DNA from 2 places in the Clostridium kluyveri DSM 555 genome. Region 2 is predicted to be linked to the other one. Evidence: riboswitches for the same ligand, from Rfam matches in the RefSeq annotation. Region 2 holds a riboswitch; the other holds the start of a gene.
The links. Region 2 has a riboswitch for cyclic di-GMP ahead of CKL_RS17105 (hypothetical protein). Riboswitches for the same ligand answer to the same signal wherever they lie in the genome.

Region 1 (6,214 bases), 340 kb from region 2:
CGGCAGATGGTCGAAAAAATGGACGGTAAGATTACCGCCCAAAGTGAACCAAACCGATATACAGCGTTTATCGTTGGCTTCTCAGTAAAAAATTGAGTGAATCCCTGTCTGTGGGCAGGGATTTTTTTTCTGCCAAAATTGCAAGGTTAATGCAAGGTTAATGCAAGGTTAATGCAAGCTTGGCGTGTTACACTGGTTTCAGTAAGAAAAGGAGGTTCTGAGATTGAGTGATATAATCATTGAAACAAAAAATCTTACCAAACAATATGGCGCGCAGAATGGCGCGCAGAAAAGCGTTGCCAACCTGAGTATTCATGTAAAAAAGGGTCGTATTTATGGGTTGCTCGGACGAAACGGTGCCGGAAAAACCACGACGATGAAAATGCTGCTAGGCCTGACGCAGCCGACCTCGGGAGAGGTGAAAATTTTCGGTAAAAGCATTCGTGGAAATGAGAAAAAAATCCTGCCACGTGTCGGCAACCTCATTGAGTCGCCGGGCTTTTACCCAAATCTGACCGGCACGGAAAACCTGAATATCTTTGCCCGACTCCGGGGTGTTTCCAAGCGCAACGCTGTTTCCAGCGCATTGGAAGTTGTCGGGCTGCCGTACGGCGATAAAAAACTGTTTTCACAATACTCACTCGGTATGAAGCAGCGTCTGGCCATCGCGCTTGCCATCATGCACGACCCGGAACTGCTGATTCTGGACGAGCCGATCAACGGGCTTGACCCCATCGGCATTGCGGAAGTCCGTTCGTTCATCCGGGAGCTGTGCGACGCGAGAGGAAAAACCATTTTGATTTCCAGCCACATTCTTTCGGAAATATCCCTGCTGGCGGACGATATCGGCATCATCGACCATGGGGCTCTGCTGGAGGAAGAAAGTCTTTCTGAATTAGAAGAAAAAAACAGTAAGTATGTTCATTTCATCGTCTCCGACACGGCACAGGCGTCCAGAATCATGGAGCGAAGCTTTGGGACGAATAACTTTACGGTGGAAAATGACCGCAGTCTGCGCCTGTACGATACGAATTTGCCGGTGACGGCGCTCACCCGCGCTTTTATTGAGAGTGGATTGGAGGTCGCGGAAGCCCATACTTGCGAGGATACGCTGGAGGACTACTTCAAGCGCGTGACCGGGGGTGAGGGCATTGCATAACCTGATCCTCTGTGAATTTCAAAAGTTCAAACGGCGTCCCATGTTTCTGCTGGCGACACTGGCGGCATTCATTTTTCCGATTGTGATGACAGCGCTGTACTGGAACACCCCAACGCAGCCGGATTTTGACAATCTATTTTCGGGAATTGTTGACTACGGAGATTTCCTTCTGCTGCTTCCCATTTTGGTGGTAATCTCTACTTCGCTGTTTTTTACGGAGCAGGACAGCGACACGTTAAAAAACCTTGCGACGATCCCGGTCTCAAGAGAAAGGCTTGTGCTGGCGAAAATCAGCGTCATGGCGATTGTCGCCGTGGCCTATTCCCTCGGCGGATTTCTAGCCAGTGCAGTGTGCGCAAAGCTGCTGGGCATGGCTCTTATCAATATGGGGCAGAAATTTTTTCTCAGCATTTTGCTTGGGATTATGCTCCTGACAGCAGCTCTCCCATGCGTGGTGTTAGTGGTGTGGTTCAATAAGAACAACCTGATTTCCATTGTCATCACCCTGTTTTATACGATTGTCAACTACGTCGTCCACTTTACGGACGCAGGCATGCTGACACCTGTCGGCGTGAATATCGGGACTGTGCTGCCCATCCCGCTGATCAACCGCTGGATCTATCAGTTTTACGATCCGGGGAAAGGTTCAGCATCGGAATTTTATGAAACCATGCGGCCCTACTTCGTTTCCACCCCCGTCTGCCTTATAATCCTTGTGGTGATGGCGGTTGTGTTTACCGCGCTGATGATACGAATTTACAACCAGCGCGAACTATAGAAAGGAGGCGTGACGATGAATTTGATTCGCACAGAATTTCAAAAACTGAAACGGTACAGCATCATCCTCGTCGGCATCATCGGTGTAACCTGTTCTCCTATCATTTCAATTGCGATGCAGAACATGATGTCGGACGACGCCAAGACCGTTTTGAACTATACATTTCCTGATTTACTTAACAGCACCATCTGGAACAACATGACAATCTTTTTCCCTATGATTCTCGCCCTGATCGGCGGCTATATGATCAACCGGGAATACACGGATGACACCCTCAAGAATCTGCTGACCGTTCCCGTCAGCTTCCCGCGCCTTATGGCTGGCAAGCTGACCGCCCTCGGTGTGGTTGCGTTGCTGCTCGGCCTTTATAATGCATTCATTACAAGTATCGTCGGACTGATCTGCTGCCCGGAAAACATGTCGCTCTCCGTCATTGTATCGGGAAGCATCCAGATTATCGGTATGGCCCTCTTTACCTGTATTGGAGAATTCCCTCTGATCGCCCTTTGTGGGCGCAGACAGGACGCTTTCCGGGGCGGAGCCGTGGTTGCGTTCCTTCTCGGATACATTACGATTTACTTTAAGAATCCCGTGATCCGCAACCTGTGGCCGTTGTCAGCCGGGCTCAGTATCGTGGGGTTTGGCGGCGAAGGTTTTGTGTCCGATACCGCAGGCAGCTATGCTTCCACGCAGAACACTTTTATTGGCATCTGCGTAATCTTAGCAATGATAATACTGACAGGAATCATCATCCATATTCCGAGCAAAGATGCAGCTGCAGCCGCTTCCTTAAAGAAAGGCGGTCACGGCAGGCAAAACCGACAGGAGGCTTATAAGTGAAAAAATACATTCTCTTCTTAATGATCGCGTGCTGCTTCGTTTTCGTACTGACAGGCTGCACAAAAGATGAAATTGTCAATCATTATAACGAGGCTTTGCAGGAGGCCGGGGACGATAACCTGACGAAAGACAGCAAATTGCAGGGAAAGCGCAGCTTCGGCTCCGACAGCTATGTCGGAAACTATTCCGCTGATTATGACAGCTTCACGGGAACGGAAACCCTCTTTGGCGGAACGGCGCTGGAACGAAACGACGGAAATGAAATCAAAGTCACCTGCACACTCAACATCACGGATGGGACTGCAAAGGTTGTTTTTAAGTCAGGGACGGATGACCCTCAGGTGCTGATCGAAAGCAGCGGCGATTATTCTGAAACAATTGAGCTGCCATCTGCCAGCAACTATATTGCCGTTGAGGGCGATGGCTTCACCGGCTCTGTAGAACTGGAAATCAAATAAAAGGAGTTAAAAAACCATGAAAAATAAAATTCTAAGTATCATTGCCTTTATAACGATCTTTGTCCCCATTACGATCCTCTTTGTGTGGAAGCCGTCCGACCCGAACGCGACAGGTATCGTGATCGGTTACTTCATCTTCATCGCGCTCAGCTTTATTTATTCACTGTTTCTGTTTGCCAAAAAGCATTTGAGAGATATTTATACCAAAATTGCTCTTGGCCTGAACGCGGTGTACCTTGTGGGTATTCTGGCTTTTGTCGTGATTCCGCGTCTTATCTAAGATTGTCAGAAAAAATAACACGGGATTATCTATGAAACTGAGCGTGTATATTTGCAGTCAGCAAATCATTGCTGTATACAGTAGTCCTTGGGCATATTAATTTTTCAGGAAAGGAGCATGAACATTGTAATATGAACCGTGATGTACTGCACTGTACCGGTCTCACGAAAATAGAGGCCGGGGAAACAATCTTTCATGATATCAGCTTTAATCTGCACTACGGGAAAATCATAGCCTGTACAGGAGCCGGAACCCACGCGCTAATACGGATTTTGATCGGCAAAGATGCCAATTACATAGGGAAGTTTCAAATCGACGGGTCTATGGGATATGTGCTGCTGTCGGACACAGTCCCACTGGAGCAGACCCCCTTACAGGTCTTACAGAAAGCAAATGCAAAGCACGAAACTGACAATATGCTAACCGGTATGCTGTTGATTGCCGGGCTGGATGGTAAGGAGAACATGCTATGCAGCGAACTGACATCAGGCGAGATCCGCAGACTGCTGGTGATACGAGAAATCCTGAAAGCTCCTGATTTATTGGTTCTGGAGGATATGTTTACAGATGCTTCAGCGTATGATCAAAAAATCATAAAGAGAATGCTCATTGAGGTTAACGCATACATAGCCGTGCTTCTAACCGCGTCCTCCGCAGAGCGTATGCGCGGACTTACTGATCAGGTTATAAATCTGGATACCGGTCAAATGAAGCTGGAAGAGGATGGGCAGCATAATGAATTTCGACAGTAAAATTCCCATCTATCTTCAATTACATAATCACTTTCAAAAATTGATTTTATCCGGTGAATTGGCACCGGGTATGCCAATTCCTTCGTTTAGAAAAATAGCGTCCGAAGCACAGGTCAACACAAATACCGTACAGCGCGCCATGATTTCTTTGGTTCATGAAGGTTTGGTGGGGAAGGAAACAGGAAAAGGTTACTCGGTGATTAAGGATCAGGAAAAAATCATGTACCGGCGTCAGGAACTGGTTCAGTATACAACCAAGCAGTTCCTGCATGCAATGAAAGCACTTGGATATGACAGGCAGCAGATCATTGAAGTGGTATTTCAATATTCCAATGACAACTCTGATTATGGTTTTGAAAATAGAATTCCGACAAAGGGCAAACTTGCCGAAAGGTAAGGACGCAAAGCCGAGGGTCTAAAGTGCGAGAGCATTATGACAGTCTGGCTGCCGTAAAGGATTGCGTATGAAACCTGCCCTTTTGCGGCAGGTTTTTTTCATAATAAATGAAAGGCGCTACCCGCCAACAAAAAAAACGTGAGTTTGGCGGGTCTATCTTAATGCCTGAATAAGCATATCGTAACCCTCCAAGCTCACCAGTTTGGAGGGTTTTCAATGTGTATTCAATATGCCTTGAACTTAAGGCGACCACTGCTCAGCAGCGGTCGGGCGTGATGAAGCGGACATCTATCTCCTACATACAGCTATAATCGGTAACTTGTCAAAAAAAGGCTATGCTGCGCATGGGCGCAGAGCGGTCACAAACACGAACTAACAGAACGTGTTAAATACGAACATATCTACAAGAGTGTATCAACGGACGACTATGTCCGCTGGTGCGCTCTTTTTGCGTTTTTAGGAGATATTCCTCGTTGTAGATCACCGCCTTCTTGTCCTTCGTTTTCAACAAAATTTTGAAAATCAGGAGGACAAACATATGTCAGAGAATAAAAAATATACCATTATTGTAAAAAGGCAGCGTGTGGAGGTCAGCGAAGCCGTCTACCGTGCCTATCATAAAGAGCGTGAAGCGGAGCGCTATCAGAACAAGCTGATTCGCCAGAATGAGCTGTCGCTGGAGCGGTTCCATGAGGATGGTGTTAACATTGATTACCTCATAGTCCGTGTTCAGCCGGACATAGTGGACAAGCTCATACATCAGGAGCAGCTGGAGTCACTGTGGGCTGCTCTTGACATCTTGCCGGAGGATGAACGCTCTCTCATTGACGAAATATTCTTCAATGAGAGAAGTGAGTCACAAGTTGCCAAAAGCATTGGTATTAACCAATCTACGGTCAATCGCAGGCTCTCAAAGGTTTTATCCAAGCTAAAAAATTTGATGGAAATTTAGTCTTTTGGCGCATCGCCCCCCTCACTTTTTCCTTTATAGAAGTGAGGGGGATTTTTATCTCTCTCGTGTTCCTTGAAAAACACCGAGCCATTCGGTCATATCCAGCAGCTTAAATACGTTAGCTGTTCAGCTCCGATGAGGGGAAAGCGGCTTTGGAGGACACGCCAAGACCACCTGCGGATAGGCCAGAGCTATCCGTCAAACCGATAGCATCAAAGGTGCCAAGCGAGAAATGTCCGTCCGAGAAGCAATCCGTGGTGGATTGCCCCGCCATGACCCGAACAGCCTACAATGATACTTCTGCATAGCCACAGACATCGCAATGGGTGCAGCCGCCGGAGAACCCGGCGGGGGTGAGAGTCCCATGACAGCCATATGCCACGCTTGCGTGACGTTAACCACTGGCTGGTTTAAGCTGGCTGCCCAAAGGACGGAATCGTCCTTAACCGCAGGCATTCTGCCTGTGGTGTTCTGCTTCGGGAAGTAGTGTCGAATAGAAGCAGCAGAAAACGAAGAACAAGAGTTTTGTTATATCAGAAACTATGAGGACAGCCGCCCCGCGGGTAAACCCAGTCACAATCGGCGGCTGTCCTTATCT
Region 2 (6,214 bases):
GCAAGGGGTGCTCATGAAGGAGTGCTTGTAAGTGATAGAAAATTTGGAGGTTCAGATACAAAGGCGACTTCTAAAATACTTGCCAGTGCCATTAAAAAGTTGGGAGCCTATGATCTGGTAATCGCTGGAGAAAAGACTGTAGATGGAGATACAGGACAGGTTGGTCCCGAAGTTGCAGAATTTTTAAATATACCTCATGCAAGTTATGTAAGTAAAATTACAGAAATGAATAAGGACAGCATGGAGGTACATTCTGAAATCTGGGAAGGAACTTATTTAAAAAGTATAAAATTTCCATGTCTTATTACAGTTACAAAGGATATCAATCATCCAAGATTGCCTTCTTTTAAAAATAAGATGAAAGCCAGAAAAGCAGAGATTAAGATATTAAAGCTTGAGGATTTAGAAGAATTTTTGAATGAGGATAATGTTGGCTTTAAGGGTTCACCTACAAAAGTAAAGAAAATAGAAATTCCCCAAATAGAAAAAAGACAGGGAAAAATTTATAGGGAGTCAGATACTGTTGAGGCAGAGAATGAATTAATTAATATATTTAAAAAGATTAAGGTTTTGGAGGTGTAGTAGTGGGTAAGGAATATAGTGGTATATTGGTATTTGCAGAACAAAAAAATGGACAAATTCATAAAGTCAGTTATGAACTTCTGGGAAAAGCAAGGCAGCTTTCTGATAAATTAAATGCTCCGGTGTACAGTGTTGTGTTAGGAGCAGATGGTATAGAGGCCGAAGAACTTATATATAGGGGAGCAGATAAGGTATTTTATATACAGGATGATATGTTTAATCTACCAGAAGAAGTAACCTATACAATTAACCTGAAGAATTTAATTAAAGATATCAAACCTGAAATTTTTTTGATTGGTGCCACTACCCTGGGAAGATCATTGGCACCTAGGCTGGCAGCGTCCTTAAATACGGGACTTACAGCAGATTGTACAGGTCTTGAAATCGATGAAGATAGAAAATTGGTTCAGATAAGACCGGCTTTTAGCGAAAATATACTGGCTCATATAAAAACATACACATATCCCCAGATGGCTACAGTGAGATATAAAGAATTTGACGAGGGCACAAGAGATGCTAAAAGGCAGGGAGATATTTTAAAGGTAGAGGCTTTAAGACTCGAAAATGAACTGGTAAAAGTGATAACACAACTTAGATCCCAGGAAATTAATATATCTGATGCAAATGTAGTAGTGGCAGCGGGTAAAGGATTGAAAAAGGCAGAAGATATGGCTATGTTAAAGGAGTTAGCGGATTTGCTGGGAGGTGTAGTTGGAGCCAGCAGGGAAATAGTTGAAGAAGGGTTTATATCCAAGGACTTTCAAGTAGGATACAGCGGCAACAGGGTAAAACCTAAATTATATATAGCTTGTGGAATTTCAGGAGCACCGCAGCACCTTGCAGGAATGAAAGAATCGGGGTTTATTGTTGCAATCAATACAGATCCTTCAGCTCCTATATTTAATATAGCAGACTACGGAATAGTTGATGATATGTATAAGGTAATACCTGATTTGATAACTAAGATAAAAGAAAGCAGTTTAGAAACTATAAATTGTTAAATAATAAAGAAGAAGGGATAAAAATGAATACAGATTTAATTAAAAATTCACCCGAGAAGGTAGTTGAAAATTTAAAAGCAATTGTAGGAGAAGATTGGGTTACAAGTGATTTATCTAAGATGCAGAGGTATCTTTATGATGAAACTGAATCTTTACTTCGTCCTGAAGCATGTAAAGATTGTGTGGTGGTAAAACCGGCGTCCCCAGAGGAAATATCAAAAATATTAAAATATGCAAACAAGGAATTGTTGCCTGTAGTAGTTAGAGGGGGTGGAACAGGAGTAGTTGCAGGAGCCATACCCACACAGCCAAGTATTATTTTATCCATAGAAAGATTAAACAAAGTTGTGGAATTTGATGAAAAGAATATTATGATTACCATGGAAGCTGGAGCAACACTAGCACAATTATTAGAAGTATTAAGCAAAAATGGTAAGCTGTTTTTTCCAGTTCATCCGGGAGATGAAGGAGCACAAGTTGGAGGGATGGTGGCAGCAAATGCTGGAGGTACCAGGGCAGTAAAACATGGAATTATGAGAAATCATGTTAAGGCATTGGAAGTGGTTCTTGCTACAGGAGAAATCGTTACACTGGGTGGAAAGTTATTAAAGAATAATATGGGTTATGATCTGCTTCAACTTATGATAGGCGGAGAAGGAACCCTTGGAGTTATTACAAAAGTTACATTGAGATTATATGCTGCAAGTAAATATAATGGAACATTACTGGTTTCATTCAATAGCCAGAGAGAAGCTTGTGATGCAGTACCTGAAATACTACAGGAGGGAATTACACCTCTTGCCATTGAGTATATGGATAGGGTTATATGTGAAGAATCAGCCAAGCAGCTTGGAACTAAGTGGCCTGCAGTTAAAGGATCCGTGGACTTGATGTTTATACTTGACTATGCCAGCGAAGAGGATCTATATTCAAATAGTGAAAAATTAGTAGAAATATGTGAGAGACACAATTCTGTAGACAGCATTATAGCAGAAACTGAAAAAGAACAAAGGCATCTCTTGGAGATAAGAAGTAATGCATATGGTCCTTACAAAAATAATATAGCGGATATTATGGATGTAGCTGTACCACCTTCCTCTGTACCTGATTTTTTTGATGATGTAAAGAGGTTGACTAAAGAATATGACAATAAAATTGTTTCTCTCGGACATATAGGAGATGGAAATATTCACAATTTTATTATGGGTGATAATGGGAAACTACCTGCTAATTATGAAGAGCTTAAAGAAGCCATATATAAAACTGCTATAAAATATGGAGGAACGATAACTGCAGAACATGGAACTGGAAAACTGAGAAAAAAACATATGCCTCTTCAATTCAGTAAAAGGGAAATTGAAATTATGGAAGGAATTAAGAAAGTATTTGATCCAAATGGCATTTTAAATCAAGGAGATATGGTAGATTGAAGAAAAGTTTAATTAAATAATGAATAATCTTTTAAAAAATAAAAAATTAAGGTAAAGTTTAGATATTATTCTTGAAAATTCTAAAAATTACATGTAAAATTATGAATATATATTGATAATAGCACACTTATTGAAAAATAAGGTCGCAAAGCTATGGGTCTAAAGAAAAGTTATTTTTCTATGATTGCCAGGTTGCCAAAATTATAATTATAAGACTTTAATATGTGTATTTATACTTTTTTTGGTGCCTATGATATATAGGCACCTTTTAATTTTTGTTCAGGATGATAATTATTATTAATATATTATAATAATAGATTTAAATAAATGAAAGGACAGGTGTATTAAATTATGAAAAAACATGAAATTAATTTGGACAAGGGAAAAAAAGAATTGGGTGTAAAAGTATGGGGTATGTATGAAGAGAAAGATGCTAAAAGCTTCATAGAGGAATTCCAAAAAACAGCATCTGCTATACAACCTTCGGAGTATACATTATCTTTTGATTGCAAAGAATTAAAGGTTTCTACCCGAGATATGGTGCCAATGCTGGAAGGCTGCTTTAAAATGTATAAGGATTTAAATTTCAACAAAGTTATTATAAATGCGGGCAATAATGCAACTCTAAAGATGCAGTTCACAAGAATAGCTAGAAATGCAGGACTTGATGCAAAAATAATGTAATAATGTGTAGAGAAAATACAGGGTGAATTTTATAAACTTATATATTTTTGTTATTTAAGGAGGGCTAATATGGGTGTAAAATTGAGTTGTATTGATATCTGTCATGGTTCTAAAGTTGTTTCAAATGACTTTTATTTAAAGCACTTTGAGAAGCAAGGTAAGCATGTAAATCATTTGTTAGAGGATATAATGGGTAGAGATAAAAGATTTATGTTTGATGATGATGAAACAACCTTATCTTCAGCTTTAAAAGTATCCAAATCTGTACTAGTGAAGGCGGACTTGACCGGTAATGACATAGATATGATAATATGTTCTTCTATATTATCGGAATATATTGCACCTTCAATGTCAATTTTATTACATAAAGAGTTAAATGCAGGAAGAAATGTAATGTGTTTTGATATGAATGCCAATTGTGCTGGTATGACGGTTGCCCTAGAGCTTGCATCAAATTATTTAATATCCTCAAATAGAGCAAAAAAGGCCTTGATTGTGGGTTGTGATGATATGCATTCCTTGATTGATCCTAATAATGAACTTTGTTATGGCAATTATGGACATGCTGCTTGTGCGATAGTTCTAGAAAAAGTAAATGAGAATTGTGGAATACTTGATGAGGAGTATTATATAAATACAGAAGAAAGTGAAAATATTATGTGTCCACGGAATGGATTTTCCAGTTTTTTTAAATCAAAAAATGTAGATGAGTTTTCTTTCAAATGGCTTCCCTTTGATGGAGGAGCTTGCGTTTACCCTGCAGCTGAAATTATGACTAGAATGTTAAAGAAAAAAGGATTAACTCAAGAAGATATCAGTATGTTTTGTTTTTCACAGTTTGCATTTTCAAATATAGAACATATAAGAGAGCTTATGAATATAGATGAAGACAAGAGTGTCTATGTAGGGGACAGATATGGATATACTAGTACAAGCAGTCCCTTTATAGCATTATATGAAGCTATAGAACAAGGAAAGGTTAAAAGAGGAGATTATGTAGTGTTCTGGACTATTGGCAGCGGTTCTCAAAGTATAGTTATGCTTTACAAATATTAAAAATATATAAATTTATTAAATTCTTCTAGGATTCAGGTAAGTTTGCTATAGAGAATGGTTTTTATCTGAATCTTAGAACAATTTTAAAGGAATGCAGCAATATGAGTATCATAACTTTGAAGAATATAAAAATGATGTAATATTATTCCAATGTCTTATTGAATTTAATCACTGTTAAACCTATAATGATAATGATTAACAGACTTAAAGATAATATGGGACCTATAATATATGACAAATTTACTCCTTTTACTATTATAGCCCTTAAAATTTGAAGAAAATAAGTTAGTGGCAGAACACAGCTTATGAGATAGATTATCTTGGGCATAGCTTCTCTTGGAAACATAAACCCTGACAGCAGTACGCTGGGAAGTAAAAGTGCCAAAGAAGCCTGCATTGCCTGTAGTTGAGTTTTGGCAACAGTGGAAATAAACATACCTATGGCTAGAGAACATATTAAAAATAAGGTTCCAAGTATCATAAATAGTGTCACACTTCCTTTTATGACTATGCCAAACAGTAAATTACCTAAAATCAATACAGTCACCATATTTAAAAAGCCAATTATTGTGTATGGCACCAATTTCCCCATTATGAGTTCAAAGGGAGTAATAGGTGTCATAATAAGCTGTTCAATAGTACCTTTTTCCCGTTCACGTACCATTGCAAAGGAAGTTAATATAACAGTAATGTTTTGAAGAATTAGTCCCATAACACCAGGTACATTGAATTTACTGCTTTCCAGGGTAGGGTTATAAAGTAGTAGAGGTCTTATATTTATTCCTGCGCTTGTTGGTATATTACTTGCAGATTTTTTAAACTCTACTTTCTTCATTTTAGTGGAATAGTTATTTCCTATAAGTATGGAATATGACATGGCAGTTCTTGCTATAGTGGGGTCAGAGCCATCTACCAACACTTGAACACTGGCTGTTTCATTTCTATTTAATTTCTTGGAATAGTCAGGGGGTATTACAATTCCTACTTTTACTTTTCCCATGTCAATATATTTTTCCACCTCATTGTATGAATCTGCGGAACCATAGAGCTTGAAATAGTATGAATTTATAAATGCATTTACAAGTTGCCTGCTTTCTAAAGTTTTGCTGCCGTCATATATTATGAGATTTACATTATTTACATCTGTATTTGCTGCAAATCCAAATAAAAGCAGCATCATTATTGGCATTATAAGAGCTATAATAAGGCTTGGCTTATCTCTTTTTATATGGATAAATTCCTTTTTTGTAACTGTGATTAGTCTTTTGAGTTTCAATTTTTATGCCCTCCTTTTTCATTTTTTATTTGTTTCAATTGGGTAAAGGAGGACACTATTTCTCTATTTGAAAGTTCTTTAACGTATTTAATAAATATATCCTCTAAGTTTTCTATATTATTTTTTTTGTATAAATTTTCAGGGGTATCTATGGTTATAAGTCTGCTGTTAAATATAAAACCTAT

Region 1: another riboswitch for cyclic di-GMP. It lies ahead of CKL_RS18725 (sigma-70 family RNA polymerase sigma factor); the one in region 2 lies ahead of CKL_RS17105 (hypothetical protein).

Annotation. Positions count from the first base shown of each region.
Region 1 is NC_009706.1:3,895,591-3,901,804, reverse strand. Features, by position in the region: gene CKL_RS18765 (sensor histidine kinase) at 1-96, shown strand, start outside; gene CKL_RS18760 (ABC transporter ATP-binding protein) at 224-1,159, shown strand; gene CKL_RS18755 (ABC transporter permease) at 1,143-1,937, shown strand; gene CKL_RS18750 (ABC transporter permease) at 1,953-2,777, shown strand; gene CKL_RS18745 (hypothetical protein) at 2,774-3,235, shown strand; gene CKL_RS18740 (hypothetical protein) at 3,252-3,515, shown strand; gene CKL_RS18735 (P-loop NTPase family protein) at 3,647-4,267, shown strand; gene CKL_RS20510 (GntR family transcriptional regulator) at 4,251-4,664, shown strand; cyclic di-GMP riboswitch class I at 4,634-4,720, shown strand; gene CKL_RS18725 (sigma-70 family RNA polymerase sigma factor) at 5,203-5,616, shown strand.
Region 2 is NC_009706.1:3,559,308-3,565,521, reverse strand. Features, by position in the region: gene CKL_RS17120 (electron transfer flavoprotein subunit beta/FixA family protein) at 1-582, shown strand, start outside; gene CKL_RS17115 (electron transfer flavoprotein subunit alpha/FixB family protein) at 585-1,583, shown strand; gene CKL_RS17110 (FAD-binding oxidoreductase) at 1,607-3,013, shown strand; cyclic di-GMP riboswitch class I at 3,124-3,213, shown strand; gene CKL_RS17105 (hypothetical protein) at 3,365-3,697, shown strand; gene CKL_RS17100 (ketoacyl-ACP synthase III) at 3,767-4,753, shown strand; gene CKL_RS17095 (ABC transporter permease) at 4,896-6,029, opposite strand; gene CKL_RS17090 (ABC transporter ATP-binding protein) at 6,026-6,214, opposite strand, start outside.